DNA from 2 places in the Marinobacter apostichopi genome. Region 2 is predicted to be linked to the other one. Evidence: predicted binding sites of a transcription regulator. Region 2 holds the regulator's gene; the other holds the start of a gene.
What was found. Region 2 encodes sigma-54, which starts transcription at its own class of promoters, with help from an activator protein. Its sites were predicted from a motif close to ANTGGCATNNANNTTGCTNT; they were not measured.
Positions count from the first base shown of each region.

Region 1: a site for sigma-54 is predicted at 3,778-3,797, ahead of glnA (glutamate--ammonia ligase). Genes of this name have one in related genera too.

Region 1 is NZ_AP028070.1:698,649-705,149, reverse strand. It holds gene dtd (D-aminoacyl-tRNA deacylase) at 1-441, opposite strand, end outside; gene pip (prolyl aminopeptidase) at 534-1,496, opposite strand; gene typA (translational GTPase TypA) at 1,595-3,406, opposite strand; gene glnA (glutamate--ammonia ligase) at 3,951-5,354, shown strand; gene QUE89_RS03200 (DUF4124 domain-containing protein) at 5,548-6,072, shown strand; gene glnL (nitrogen regulation protein NR(II)) at 6,327-6,501, shown strand, end outside.
Region 2 is NZ_AP028070.1:2,630,941-2,637,441, forward strand. It holds gene QUE89_RS12080 (KdsC family phosphatase) at 1-442, shown strand, start outside; gene lptC (LPS export ABC transporter periplasmic protein LptC) at 439-1,089, shown strand; gene lptA (lipopolysaccharide transport periplasmic protein LptA) at 1,073-1,627, shown strand; gene lptB (LPS export ABC transporter ATP-binding protein) at 1,605-2,330, shown strand; gene QUE89_RS12100 (RNA polymerase factor sigma-54) at 2,493-4,019, shown strand; gene hpf (ribosome hibernation promoting factor) at 4,131-4,439, shown strand; gene ptsN (PTS IIA-like nitrogen regulatory protein PtsN) at 4,526-4,996, shown strand; gene rapZ (RNase adapter RapZ) at 5,034-5,918, shown strand; gene QUE89_RS12120 (HPr family phosphocarrier protein) at 5,926-6,195, shown strand; gene mgtE (magnesium transporter) at 6,323-6,501, shown strand, end outside.

The DNA of each region.
Region 1 (6,501 bases), 1.8 Mb from region 2:
AACCTCCAGCATGAAGGTTACCGGGCCGTCATTTATCAACTGAACTTTCATATCCGTACCGAACCTACCCTCGGCTACGCGCTCGCTGCCAAGCTCAGCCTGTGCAGTCGTTATAAACGTGCGATAGAGCGTTTCGGCCAAATCAGGAGCGGCCGCACTAGAAAAACCGGGGCGTGTGCCCGAGGCCGTGTCGGCAGCAAGGGTAAATTGGGGGACAACAAGAAGCTCGCCTCCGGTATCCAGCAGACTCCGGTTCATGCGGCCCTGGTCATCGGGAAACACTCGGTAGGTCAGTATCTTTCGGCACAGCTCCCTGGCCTGTGCATCCGCATCGCCACGCTCAACGCCTAACAACAGAAGCAGGCCCCTCCTGATGGCGCCAACCTGTTGATTGCTCACGGCGACATTGGCTTCCGATACTCGCTGGATAAGCCCTTTCATGCACTTCTCTAGGAATTGTTAAGCGGGAGAACGTCGAATGGCTACTGAGTCTATCGGCAGGATTAACGAACCGCAACCATCAAAAAGTACGACTAGCTCGCACTTTCTCCAGATTTGGCGACAACCTCTTCCACCCCTCGAATCAGGGCATCAACTATCGCGGGTTCAGAGGCAGAATGCCCGGCGTCCCGGATAATTCGAAGATCTGCCCCGGGCCAGGCTTTGCTGAGCGCGAGCGCATTGTCCAGCGGGCAGACCATGTCGTAGCGGCCGTGGATAATGATGCCCGGAATGTCAGCCAGGGTGTGCGCGTCCCGCACGATCTGATCCGGTTCAAGGAAGGCCCGGTTAATGAAGTAATGGCACTCGATACGCGCCAGGGCGATGGCAACGTGCGGATGGCCAAAATGCTCTACCACCCGTGGATTGGGGTGCAATGTAGCGCAGCGCCCCTCCCAGACGGACCACGCCTTGGCGGCCTGAATTTGTTCCAATTCGTTAGCGCTGGTTAGTCTTTTGTAATAGGCCGCGACCATGTCGCCCCGCTCTTCGACGGGTATCTGAGTTTCAAAATCCTGCCAGTAGTCCGGAAATACCCGGCTGGCGCCATCCTGATAAAACCATTGAATATCGCGAGGACGGCACAGGAAGATGCCCCGCAGCACCATGCCCAGGACTCGCTCCGGGTACGCTTGGGCATACACCAGGCTGAGTGTAGAACCCCAACTGCCGCCAAACAGCAGCCACTTATCGACACCCAAAAAGGAGCGCACCGTTTCCATATCTTCGATGAGCTTGTCCGTGCTATTACCCTCAAGCTCAGCCAAGGGTGAGGAGCGCCCTGCCCCGCGCTGATCCATCAAGATGATGCGGAAGCGCTCGGCGTCGAAGAAGCGTCGCTGATAGTCCTCACAGCCGCCACCGGGACCACCATGAACCACCAACACTGGGATGCCCTCCGGGTTGCCACTTTCTTCCACGTAAAGCTCATGGGGAGAATCCACCGCAATGCGGTGCCGGGCATTGGCCTTGATGTCGGGATAGAGGGTGAGCATGACGCGATCCGGCAAAGGGTTTAACCGGAGTTTAGCTGATATGAACAAAAAGGGGCGGATCAAACCTGATCCGCCCCTTTTGGAATTCCTGCTGGAATTTACTTCTTCTTGGCGCGCTTACGCTCGTTCTCCGTCAACAACTTCTTACGCAGGCGGATGGACTTGGGCGTCACCTCTACCAGCTCGTCGTCGTCGATGAACTCGAGCGCCTGCTCAAGGGTGAACTTGATCGGCGGCACCAGGCCAATAACCTCGTCCTTGCCGGAAGCACGCATGTTGTCGAGCTTCTTGCCTTTGGTCGGGTTCATGACCATGTCGTTGTCACGGCTGTGAATGCCGCACAACTGACCTTCATAGATTTCCTGACCTGGATCCAGGAACAGCTTGCCGCGACTCTGCAGGGTTTCCAGCGAATAAGTCAGCGCCGTACCCGTTGCCATGGACACCAGAACACCGTTTTGGCGGCTGGTGACGTCACCGACCTTGATCGGGCCGTAATGGCTGAAGGTGGAGGTCAGGATACCGGTACCTGAAGTCATGGTCAGGAAGGTATTACGGAAGCCAATCAGACCACGGGCCGGGATGGTGTAATCAAGACGCATGCGCCCTTTACCGTCCGGTACCATGTTGGTCAGGTCGCCTTTACGCAGACCCATCTGCTCCATGACAGGACCCTGGTGCTGCTCTTCAATGTCGACGATGACATTTTCGTACGGCTCCTGCTTCACGCCGTCAACTTCGCGAATGACTACTTCCGGGCGGCCAACCGCCAACTCGAAGTTCTCACGACGCATGTTCTCGATCAGAACCGACAGGTGCAGCTCGCCACGACCGGACACTTTGAACTTGTCGGCAGACTCCCCTTCTTCCACACGCAGAGCTACGTTGTGCAGCAGCTCTTTTTCCAGACGCTCTTTAATGTTGCGGCTGGTCACGTACTTGCCTTCTTTACCAGCGAAGGGCGAGTCGTTGACCTGGAATGTCATGGAAACGGTCGGCTCGTCTACGGTCAGTGCCGGCAGCGCTTCAACCTGAGACTGATCACACAGGGTATCGGAGATAAACAGCTCATCCATACCGCTGACGCAAACAATGTCGCCCGCCTGGGCTTCATCAACTTCAACACGCTGAAGACCGGAGTGACCCATGATCTTGAGGATACGACCGTTGCGCTTCTTGCCGTCGGCGCCAATGGCGGTCACTGGCGAGTTGGTCTTGACCTTACCCCGCGCGATGCGGCCGATACCGATTACACCCAGGAAGCTGTTGTAGTCCAGCTGGGAGATCTGCATCTGGAACGGGCCGTCCATATCAACGTTCGGCGCAGGTACGTGGTCGACGATGGCCTGGAATACGGCATCCATGTTGTCGTCCAGGTTCTCGTGGTCCATACCGGCGATGCCGTTCAGGGCACTGGCGTAAACAATCGGGAAGTCCAGTTGCTCTTCAGTGGCACCCAGGGCATCGAACAGATCGAACACCTGATCAACGACCCAATCCGGACGTGCGCCCGGACGGTCAATTTTGTTCACCACAACGATTGGACGCAGGCCTGCTGCGAATGCTTTCTGGGTTACAAAGCGGGTCTGCGGCATCGGGCCATCGATAGAATCGACCACCAGCAGCACGCAATCCACCATGCTCATCACCCGCTCCACTTCGCCGCCAAAATCGGCGTGGCCCGGGGTGTCGACGATGTTGATATCGTACTCATTCCATTTCAGGGCCGTGTTCTTGGCCAGAATGGTGATACCACGCTCTTTTTCCTGATCGTTGGAATCCATAACGCGCTCGTTTTCGAGCTCTTTTCGGTCCAACGTGCCGGATTGGCGCAGCAGTTTGTCAACGAGGGTCGTCTTACCATGGTCGACGTGCGCGATGATGGCGATATTACGAAGCTTTTCAATCACAACTATAATCCTGCGGCATGCTTTCTTTGACCTGAGAGGGTCTTAAGGAGGTAAAACCTCTCACATGCCGTCTCAAATCCGTAAAGTGAACCCATTGTCCAATACCGGGCGGCATCGGCGCGTCCCAACCAGCTGAAAAGGTCCGGGAGCAAATGAGGCGGCGGGCAGTATATCGAAAAGTCCACACTGATTATATGCAGATAAACGACTATATCTGCGTCAAGCCTCTGCACCAAAGGTGATCACAGCCAGACAATAGCGCACTATTCTGGTGCGTGCGCCGACGAGGTTTCCGCCAGAACAACGCCCCACAATCCCCATAAAAGTGCCGCAGGCCGCACCACTGTGCACTTCTGGCGCACGCCCCAAAAATTGGCAAGCGCCTTGCTTTACCCAAGTCAGCCGAATTTTGCAGGTAAGTGGCTAAAGCTTTTGCTAAGCTGCAATGCCTGAATAAAAGATCGGACATCAGTCATTCTGAACGATCCGGCAAAACGAACACGTATACGCCCGTCAAAACGGGACAACTAACGGAGCATGCACAATGTCCAAGACAATTGATCTGATCAAAGAACACGAAGTGAAGTGGGTAGACATGCGCTTCACCGACAGCCGCGGTAAAGAGCAGCACGTTACCCTGCCCGCCTCTGAGGTGGACGAAGACTTCTTCGCAGACGGCAAGATGTTCGACGGTTCTTCAATCTCCGGCTGGAAAGGCATCAACGAATCCGACATGATTCTGATGCCAGACGATTCCAGCTCCGTCCTGGACCCGTTCACCGAAGAAACCACCCTCAACATCACTTGTGACATCGTTGAGCCTTCAACCATGCAGGGTTATGAGCGCGATCCGCGTTCCGTTGCACGTCGCGCTGAAGAGTACCTGAAGTCTACCGGCATCGCCGATGGCGCCCTGTTCGGCCCGGAGCCTGAGTTCTTCGTATTTGACTCGGTCAAATGGGAAGTGGACATGAAAGGTGCTGGCTATTCCCTGCACTCCGAAGAAGCCGCCTGGGTTTCTGGCGAAGATTTCGACCGCAACAACATCGGCCACCGCCCAGGTGTGAAAGGCGGTTACTTCCCGGTTCCTCCGGTAGACAGCCTGCATGACCTGCGTGGCGCTATGTGTGCTGCCATGGAGTCCATGGGCCTGGAAATCGAAGTACACCACCACGAAGTGGGTACAGCTGGCCAGTGCGAAATCGGTGTTGGCGCCAACACCCTGACCAAGAAAGCCGACGAAGTTCAAATCCTTAAGTACTGCGTACACAACGTGGCCCATGCCTACGGCAAGACCGCCACCTTCATGCCGAAGCCGGTAGTGGGTGATAACGGTTCCGGCATGCACGTTCACATGTCCCTGAGCAAAGATGGCAAGAACCTGTTTGCCGGCGACAGCTACGCGGGCCTGAGCGAAGCGGCTCTGTATTACATTGGTGGTGTTATCAAGCACGCCAAGGCCATCAACGCCTTCACCAACAGCTCCACCAACTCTTACAAGCGTCTGGTTCCGGGTTTCGAAGCTCCGGTTATGCTGGCCTACTCTGCCCGTAACCGCTCTGCTTCCATCCGTATTCCGTACGTGAACAGCCCGAAAGCACGTCGTATCGAAGTACGCTTCCCGGACGCCTCTGCCAACCCGTACCTGGCCTTCGCGGCCCTGATGATGGCTGGTCTGGACGGCATTCAGAACAAGATCCACCCAGGCGATGCCATGGACAAGGATCTGTACGACCTGCCGAAGGAAGAAGCACTGAACATTCCGGTTGTTGCCGAAACTCTGGCCGAAGCACTGGATTGCCTGGAAGCAGACCACGAGTTCCTGACCCGTGGCGGCGTCTTCACTGAAGACATGATTCAGGGCTACGTGGACCTGAAGCGCGGTGAAGTAGAGCGCCTGAACATGACCACTCACCCGGTCGAGTTCGAGCTGTACTACTCTTGCTAAGCAGTCCGCTCTGCTAGAACAAACCGGAAGCTTCGGTTTGTGACGAAGCCCCGCCCAGTGCGGGGCTTTTTTATGGCCTAATTAGAAGTGTCTGCCGTTCTTAACGATATGTAACTAACAACCTGCCTCAGGGGCGTTGAAATGACGTCGGGGGCCGCAGATAATCGAATAAAACATCAACACAGGTGTGCTTATGAAACCAAGGACCGGACTATTCGCCGCAGCCCTGATCCTGCTCACTGGCCCCACGGTCGCAGAGGTTTACCGAAATGTGGATGCCAATGGCAATGTTACCTTCTCCGACGAACCGTCCAAGGGCTCCGAAGCCGTAGAGGTCAAGCCAGTTACCACCGTGACCCTACCTAAGCCCCAAAATGTGCGCGAAACCGACAAACTGCGCGAAGAGGTCAAACGCGAAGGCTCGGTGTACGAAAGCGTTGGCTTCGCCTACCCCGAAAACAATCAGGCCTTTCACAGCGGCAGCGGCGATATCCAGTTTGAAGTCCAAAGCACCCCTGGCCTCCAGTCCGGCCACAAGTACGAGGTTACCCTGGACGGACAACCGGTAGGCCAGACTACTTCAGGTTCTGTTAGCGTCCGTAATGTGTTCCGTGGCACTCACGATGCCCGTGTCCACATCGTTGATGAAAACGGTGTTCAGGTGAAAACCGGCCCGGCCATCAGCTTTACCGTGCACCGCCCGTCCGTCGCCAATTGACAGCGCACTATTTTGGTGCGATTGCACCATAAACACGCCATACTCTGACCAGCTATAGGGCGAAACCACCGGGCTGGTCATCCTTCCCCTTCGACTTACGCACCAGCGTACGGCACAGCTCCACGCTGTTTGACGCACATGCCCGCACTTTGCCCACTCTTTTTGCGCTGACCTTCAAAGTGGTTCGCTTCTTGCAGTTTCACAAAGATAGGAAGGTCACCACATTCACAATGTCGAACCAACGGGATTGATACATGGCATTGCCTACGGCCACCACAAACGGCGACAAGCGCATCCTCGACAGCCTGACCACAGCGGTTCTGGTTCTGGAGGAAAGCCTGAGGATTAGTTACTTCAATCCGGCCGCAGAGAGCCTGTTCGAAACCAGCATGACCCGGAGCCGGGGTCAGTTGTTCGATGACATCCTGA
Region 2 (6,501 bases):
CAATGGCGATGAGCTCAAAGCCTTCAACATCCTCGACGGCCTGGGCATGAAACAGCTAATGGCGGCGGGCATCGATGTCGCCGTGATCACCGGCCGAAAGTCGCCCCTCACCGAAAAACGGATGCGGGATCTGGGCATTCCCCACCTGATGCAGGGTCGCGAGGATAAACGCGTCGCGCTGCAGGAACTGCTCAGCGCCATGGACCTGCCCGCCGATGCAATCGCCTACATGGGCGACGACCTGCCAGACCTGCCGGCCATCCGTTTTGCCGGGCTTGGCTTGACCGTGCCCAACGGCTATTGGCTGGTACGCGAACACGCCGACTATTGCACCCAGGCCGCCGGTGGCAGCGGCGCCGTGCGTGAAGTCAGTGATTTGTTGCTGACGGCTCAGGGTAAGCTCGGCGCCGCCCTAGCGAGCTATCTGGAGCCCGACACATGAGTGCCAGTTCCAAGGATCAGCGCAGCAACAACAATGGCGAGACCAAAGACGGCCTGATCGCGCTGCTTACGCTATCAGACCGTCCGTGGCTGCGCACCCTGGCCCTCGGCGGCACGATTGCCGCAACACTGTTTCTGTTATGGCGCAGTGACGAACCCACCAGGATTCAAGACGATGCAGCGAAACTTCGAGGCAAGGCCGAACCCGATGGCTTTGTCGTCAATGGCCAGTACACGTCCTATGACGAAAACGGCGACCTGAAAATCCAGTTCACCAGCCCTCGAATCGAACAGTTCGAGGAAGGCAATGTAGCCACCATGAAAGAACCCCGCGCCAAGCTCTTCGGTCAGCCAGAAACGGAACCCTGGATTGTCGAGTCGGAGAATGGCAGCCTGTTGCAAAATGAAGGTGTGCTTTATCTGACCGACCACGTGCGGGTTATCCGGACCATTGGCGAACGCAAAGCCACGATGACAACCACCAGCCTGACCCTGGATAACGACCAGGGCACCGTGTACACCGACGCACCGGTTACCATCACCGATCAAATTGGCGTCACCCGGGCGAAAGGCATGAAAGCCTGGATTGACGACCGAACCCTCGAACTTAAATCTCAGGTGGAAGGACGCTATGAAACTGGTCAATAACCGATGTCTCACGCTGCTGGCTGTCACGCTGGCACTGACCGTCAGCGGGCCTGCCACCGCGTTCAACCTGGATTCCGACGCCCCGATCACCGTGAGCGCCGATAACGCCCGATTGGACGACACCAAGGGCATAGCCACCTACACCGGAGACGTCCAGCTAGTGCAGGGAAAAACCCGGCTCGACGCAGAGCGCGTGGTGCTGTTCCGGGATGCCAATGGCCTGAGCCGCATTGAGGCCTCCGGCCAGCCGGCCCGCTACCAGCAGCCAACCCGGGACGGCGAGGGTGAAACCGACGCCCGTGCCCTCAACATCACCTGGTCCGCCAGCGAAGACCAACTGACCTTTGAAAGGGATGCCATCATTGAGCAGAATGGCAACCTGTTCCGGGGCGACGTCATTCATTATGATACCGTCCGCCGGGTTGTAACCGCGCAGGGTGGCGACACGAATACTGGTAGCGGCCGTGTCGAAATGGTCATCCAGCCACGCAGTACCAAAAGCAAACAGGGATCCGATGGCAGTTCTCAGAGCCAGTAACCTGGCAAAAAGCTACAAACACAAAAAGGTGGTGATTGACGTTTCGCTGGAGATCCGCAGCGGCGAAATCGTTGGTCTTCTCGGTCCCAACGGGGCCGGCAAGACCACCTGCTTTTACATGATTGTCGGGCTGGTGCCTGCTGATCGGGGCCGCATCACTATCGACAGCCAGGACATCACACCACTGCCGATGCATGGCCGCGCCCGCAAGGGTATCGGATACCTGCCCCAGGAAGCCTCGGTGTTTCGCAAACTGACCGTTCGTGACAACATCATGGCCATCCTGGAGACCCGCAAGGGCTTGAGCCGGACCGAACGGGTAAACAAGCTGGAAGAGCTTCTTGAAGAGTTTCACATTACCCACATTCGCGACAGCGTGGGTATGGCCCTGTCCGGCGGTGAACGCCGTCGTGTCGAGATCGCCCGCGCCCTGGCCATGGAGCCCGCGTTTATCCTGCTGGACGAACCCTTTGCCGGGGTCGACCCGATCTCGGTGAGCGATATCAAGCACATCATCCGCCACCTCCGGGACAAGGGCATCGGTGTGCTGATCACCGACCACAACGTGCGGGAAACCCTGGACATTTGTGAGACCGCCTACATTGTCTCCGGTGGTCACATTATTGCGTCCGGAAATTCTGAAACCATCCTGGCCAACCAGCAGGTGAAAGAAGTCTACCTGGGCAATGAATTCAGACTGTGACGCCAAGCATCCGATTGTGTTGGTGACTTTGAGCAAGTAAACTCGGCAAAGAACTTGCTAGGCTCTTTTGGGATGTCGGCAAGTGACGGCCACATAACGACTTTTTTATTGAACAGACCGCAACGCAGAGTGCTGACGAGTGACGGATCCTGAACCATGGTTATGAAAGCCTCCTTACAGTTAAAGCTGGGTCAAAGTCTGACCATGACACCCCAGCTGCAACAGGCGATCCGGCTTCTGCAGCTATCCACCCTGGATCTTCAGCAGGAAATTCAGCAGGCGCTGGAATCCAATCCCATGCTGGAAACCTCCGAGGACGACGACCAGGCGGAATCCCAGTCGACCGACGACAGCAACAGTCACGACGAGCCAGCCAGCGAAACAGCCTCGGAACCGGCTCCAGAGACCACCCCGGACTGGGACGAGTCCGAAAACGGGCCCGACTGGTCATCGGAGAATGAGATTCCGGATACCATCCCCGACGATCTGCCGGTCGACACCGCGTGGGACGATATCTATCAGTCAGCGCCGGCGACCTCCGCGCGCAATGACGACGAAAACGATCACGATTTCGAGACCCGCAACTCACCCACGGAAACCCTGCAGGACCACCTTGAGTGGCAGCTGAACCTGACTCCGTTGAGCGAGCGGGACCAGGCCATTGCCCATGCCCTGATGGATGCCGTGGACGAACGGGGTTACCTGACCAGCCCACCTGAGGACATCCACGCCGGGCTGCAAGATGATGCGGATGAAGACCCGGTTGAACTGGACGAGGTTGAAGCGGTGCTGCACCGCCTGCAGCATTTCGACCCCCCCGGCGTTTTTGCCCGTGACTTGCAGGAATGCCTGCTGATCCAGCTGAACCAGTTACCGCCAGAAACACCCTGGCTGTCCCAGGCCCGACTGGTGATCACCCACTACATCAATCTGCTGGGTAACCGCGACTACGCGCAATTACTGCGGCGCAGCCGGCTCAAAGAAGATCAATTGCGGGAGGTTCTGGCCCTCATCACTGGCCTGAACCCACGGCCCGGAGACGTGATCGATCGCGCCGAGCCTGATTACGTGATTCCGGATGTCATCGTGCGCAAACACAACGGCCGGTGGCGAGTTGAGTTAAATCCTGAAATTGCACCACGCATCCGCGTCAATGCAGGCTATGCTTCTCTTATAAGGCGCGCAGACAGCAGTGCCGACAACACCTACCTGCGTGATCAGCTGCAGGAAGCCAAATGGTTTATCAAGAGCCTGCAAAGCCGTAACGAAACCTTGCTTAAGGTGGCTACCCGAATCGTTGAACACCAGCAGGGCTTTCTGGATCACGGTGAAGAAGCCATGAAACCCTTGATCCTGTCGGATATTGCGCAGGCGGTGGAGATGCACGAGTCGACCATTTCCCGGGTCACGACACAAAAATACATGCATACGCCCCGGGGCATCTTTGAGCTGAAGTATTTTTTCTCGAGTCATGTCAGTACGGATGAAGGCGGGGAATGTTCATCGACCGCTATCCGTGCAATGATCAAGAAACTGATCGCAGCGGAAACGCCGAAAAAGCCGTTGAGCGATAGCAAAATTGCGGCCATGCTAGGGGATCAAGGAATCAAGGTGGCGCGGCGGACGGTAGCCAAGTACCGGGAGGCCATGCATATTCCACCCTCGAATGAGCGAAAAAGACTGGTTTAGGAGAGCCCTGCCCTCACAGGGGGCTCCCCCAGACCAAACTTTGGCGGCGCAGTGCGCGCCAGCCCTCAGCCCGACCCGTCTGGGCCGGCACGATGACAACAGGAGACGCCTATGCAACTCAACATTTCAGGCCACCACGTAGAACTGACTCCCGCACTGAAGGATTACGTCTCGGAAAAATTTGAGAAACTTGAACGCCACTTTGACCACATCAGTAATTGCCAGGTCACTTTGCAAGTGGAGAAAGTTCGTCAAATGGCAGAAGCGACGTTGCACGTGGTTGGTGGTGATATACACGCAAAGGCAGAAAACGAGGACATGTATGCGGCCATCGACGGGCTGATTGACAAACTGGACCGCCAGATCCTCAAGCACAAGGAAAAGAATGTAGACCGGATGCACGGCAACGGCGGTCGCTAGACGCCAGTTATCGTGCATGTCATCTCATCGCGCTGCGGCAAGGTTAACCTGCCGCAGCCTTTTTTTTACGGAATTGCAGTCGATTCATGAGCGACACATCCTTAACCATCGATAACATTCTTGCGCCAGAGCTGACCCAGTGCCGGGTCCCCGCTTCCAGTAAAAAGCGGGTGTTGGAATTCATCGCCGAACAGATTCACCAGCATAACGGCACTCTCAGCGAGACTCAGATTTTCAATAATCTGATTGGGCGGGAGCGTCTGGGCAGCACCGGCATTGGCCAAGGCATTGCCATTCCCCACTGTCGGCTGGAAGGGCTTGATCATGTGGTGGGCGTTTTGCTGACGCTGGAAGAGAGCATTGAGTTTGATGCCATCGACAACCAACCTGTCGATCTGGTGTTTGCCCTGGTCGTGCCCAAAGAGGCCACCAGCGAGCATCTGGAACTGCTGAGCCAGTTGGCGGAAAAATTCAATGAACGCGCATTCTGCGACCGGCTTCGCCAGTGCGAGGATGCCGCAACACTATACAAGCGTATGACGGCGGCGACCGAGTAAGCCAAATTCTGGAGACGGTATTGGAGAGTGTGAGCGTATGAAACTGATTATCGTAAGTGGCAGGTCCGGCTCCGGTAAGAGTACGGCACTGCACGTCCTTGAGGACCTCGGTTACTACTGCATCGATAATCTTCCCATTGGCCTGCTGTTCCCGCTCACCCATGAGGCAACCACCAAGAGCTCGCCTGGGCGTCTCAGTAAGATGGCAGTCAGCATCGACGCCCGCAACCTCTCTGCCGAGCTGGCCAACTTTGAAGACATTTACCGCCAGCTTCAGAACACCGGTGTCACCGTTGAGGTCATTTTTCTCGATGCCGACGAACAGTCACTGCTCCAGCGCTTCCACGCCACCCGGCGCAAGCACCCCCTGAGCGATGACAAGACCTCGCTTCGTGAGGCCATCACCAACGAAAAGAAACTGCTGGAGCCTTTGTCCAAGCTGTCCGACCTATATGTGAACACCACCGGCATGTCCATGTACGAGTTGCGGGATATGGTGAAGCAGCGCGTGGTTGGCCGGAAAGACCAGGAGTTGGCGCTACTGTTCCAGTCGTTCGGGTTCAAGCACGGGGTTCCGCTGGATTCCGACTACGTCTTCGACGTCCGCTGCTTGCCTAACCCCTACTGGGACACCAGCTTGCGCAAATTCGTCGGCACTGACCAGCCGGTAATCGACTTTCTGGAGAAAGAACCGGCCAGCCGCAAGATGATTGATGACCTGATAGCCTTTCTGGAATCCTGGCTGCCCTCTTTCGCCGACAGCAATCGCAGCTACATGACCATTTCCATCGGATGCACCGGCGGCCAGCACCGCTCGGTATACGTCAGCGAACAGCTTTGCGCGCATTTCCGTAACAGCTACACCAATGTTCAGGTCCGGCACACCGAACTACCGCATCTGCAAACTCGCGGAGAGATCTGAGCCCATCATGATTCGTCGCCCCATCACCATCATCAACAAACTGGGACTGCATGCCCGGGCAACCGCCAAGCTGGTTGCCACGGCCTCAGAGTTCGACAGCAGCGTACGAATCAACGGCAAGGGTCGGGATGTGGACGCCAAGAACATCATGCAGGTAATGATGCTGGCGGCCAGCCAGGGCACAGACGTGGAACTGATTGCCGACGGGCCGGACGAAGAGGCCGCCATCGAAGCACTGACAACGTTGATCAACGACTATTTTGGCGAGGGCGAATAGCCTTCCGTTGTCTCATTCTTCCCTCTACCCTTCTGCGTTGTTCTCTGCGGGATTCACCTACAACTCTTCCTGACCTATACGCCCTAACTCCGCTATAATACAGGCGTTTTCTGACTGTGGGTGATCCATGACCGATATTCTGGAAAAAAGCCAGGCCCGCCAAAGGCTCCGCTCCCTGAGCGAGGCCCTGGACAGTGGTGCCCTGAAACAGGTTGCCCGAATTCTGAATGGCGGCCTTAGCCCCAGTGATATCGCCCACCTGCTGGAGTCTTCCCCTCCCCGTCAGCGCGCCCTGCTCTGGAATCT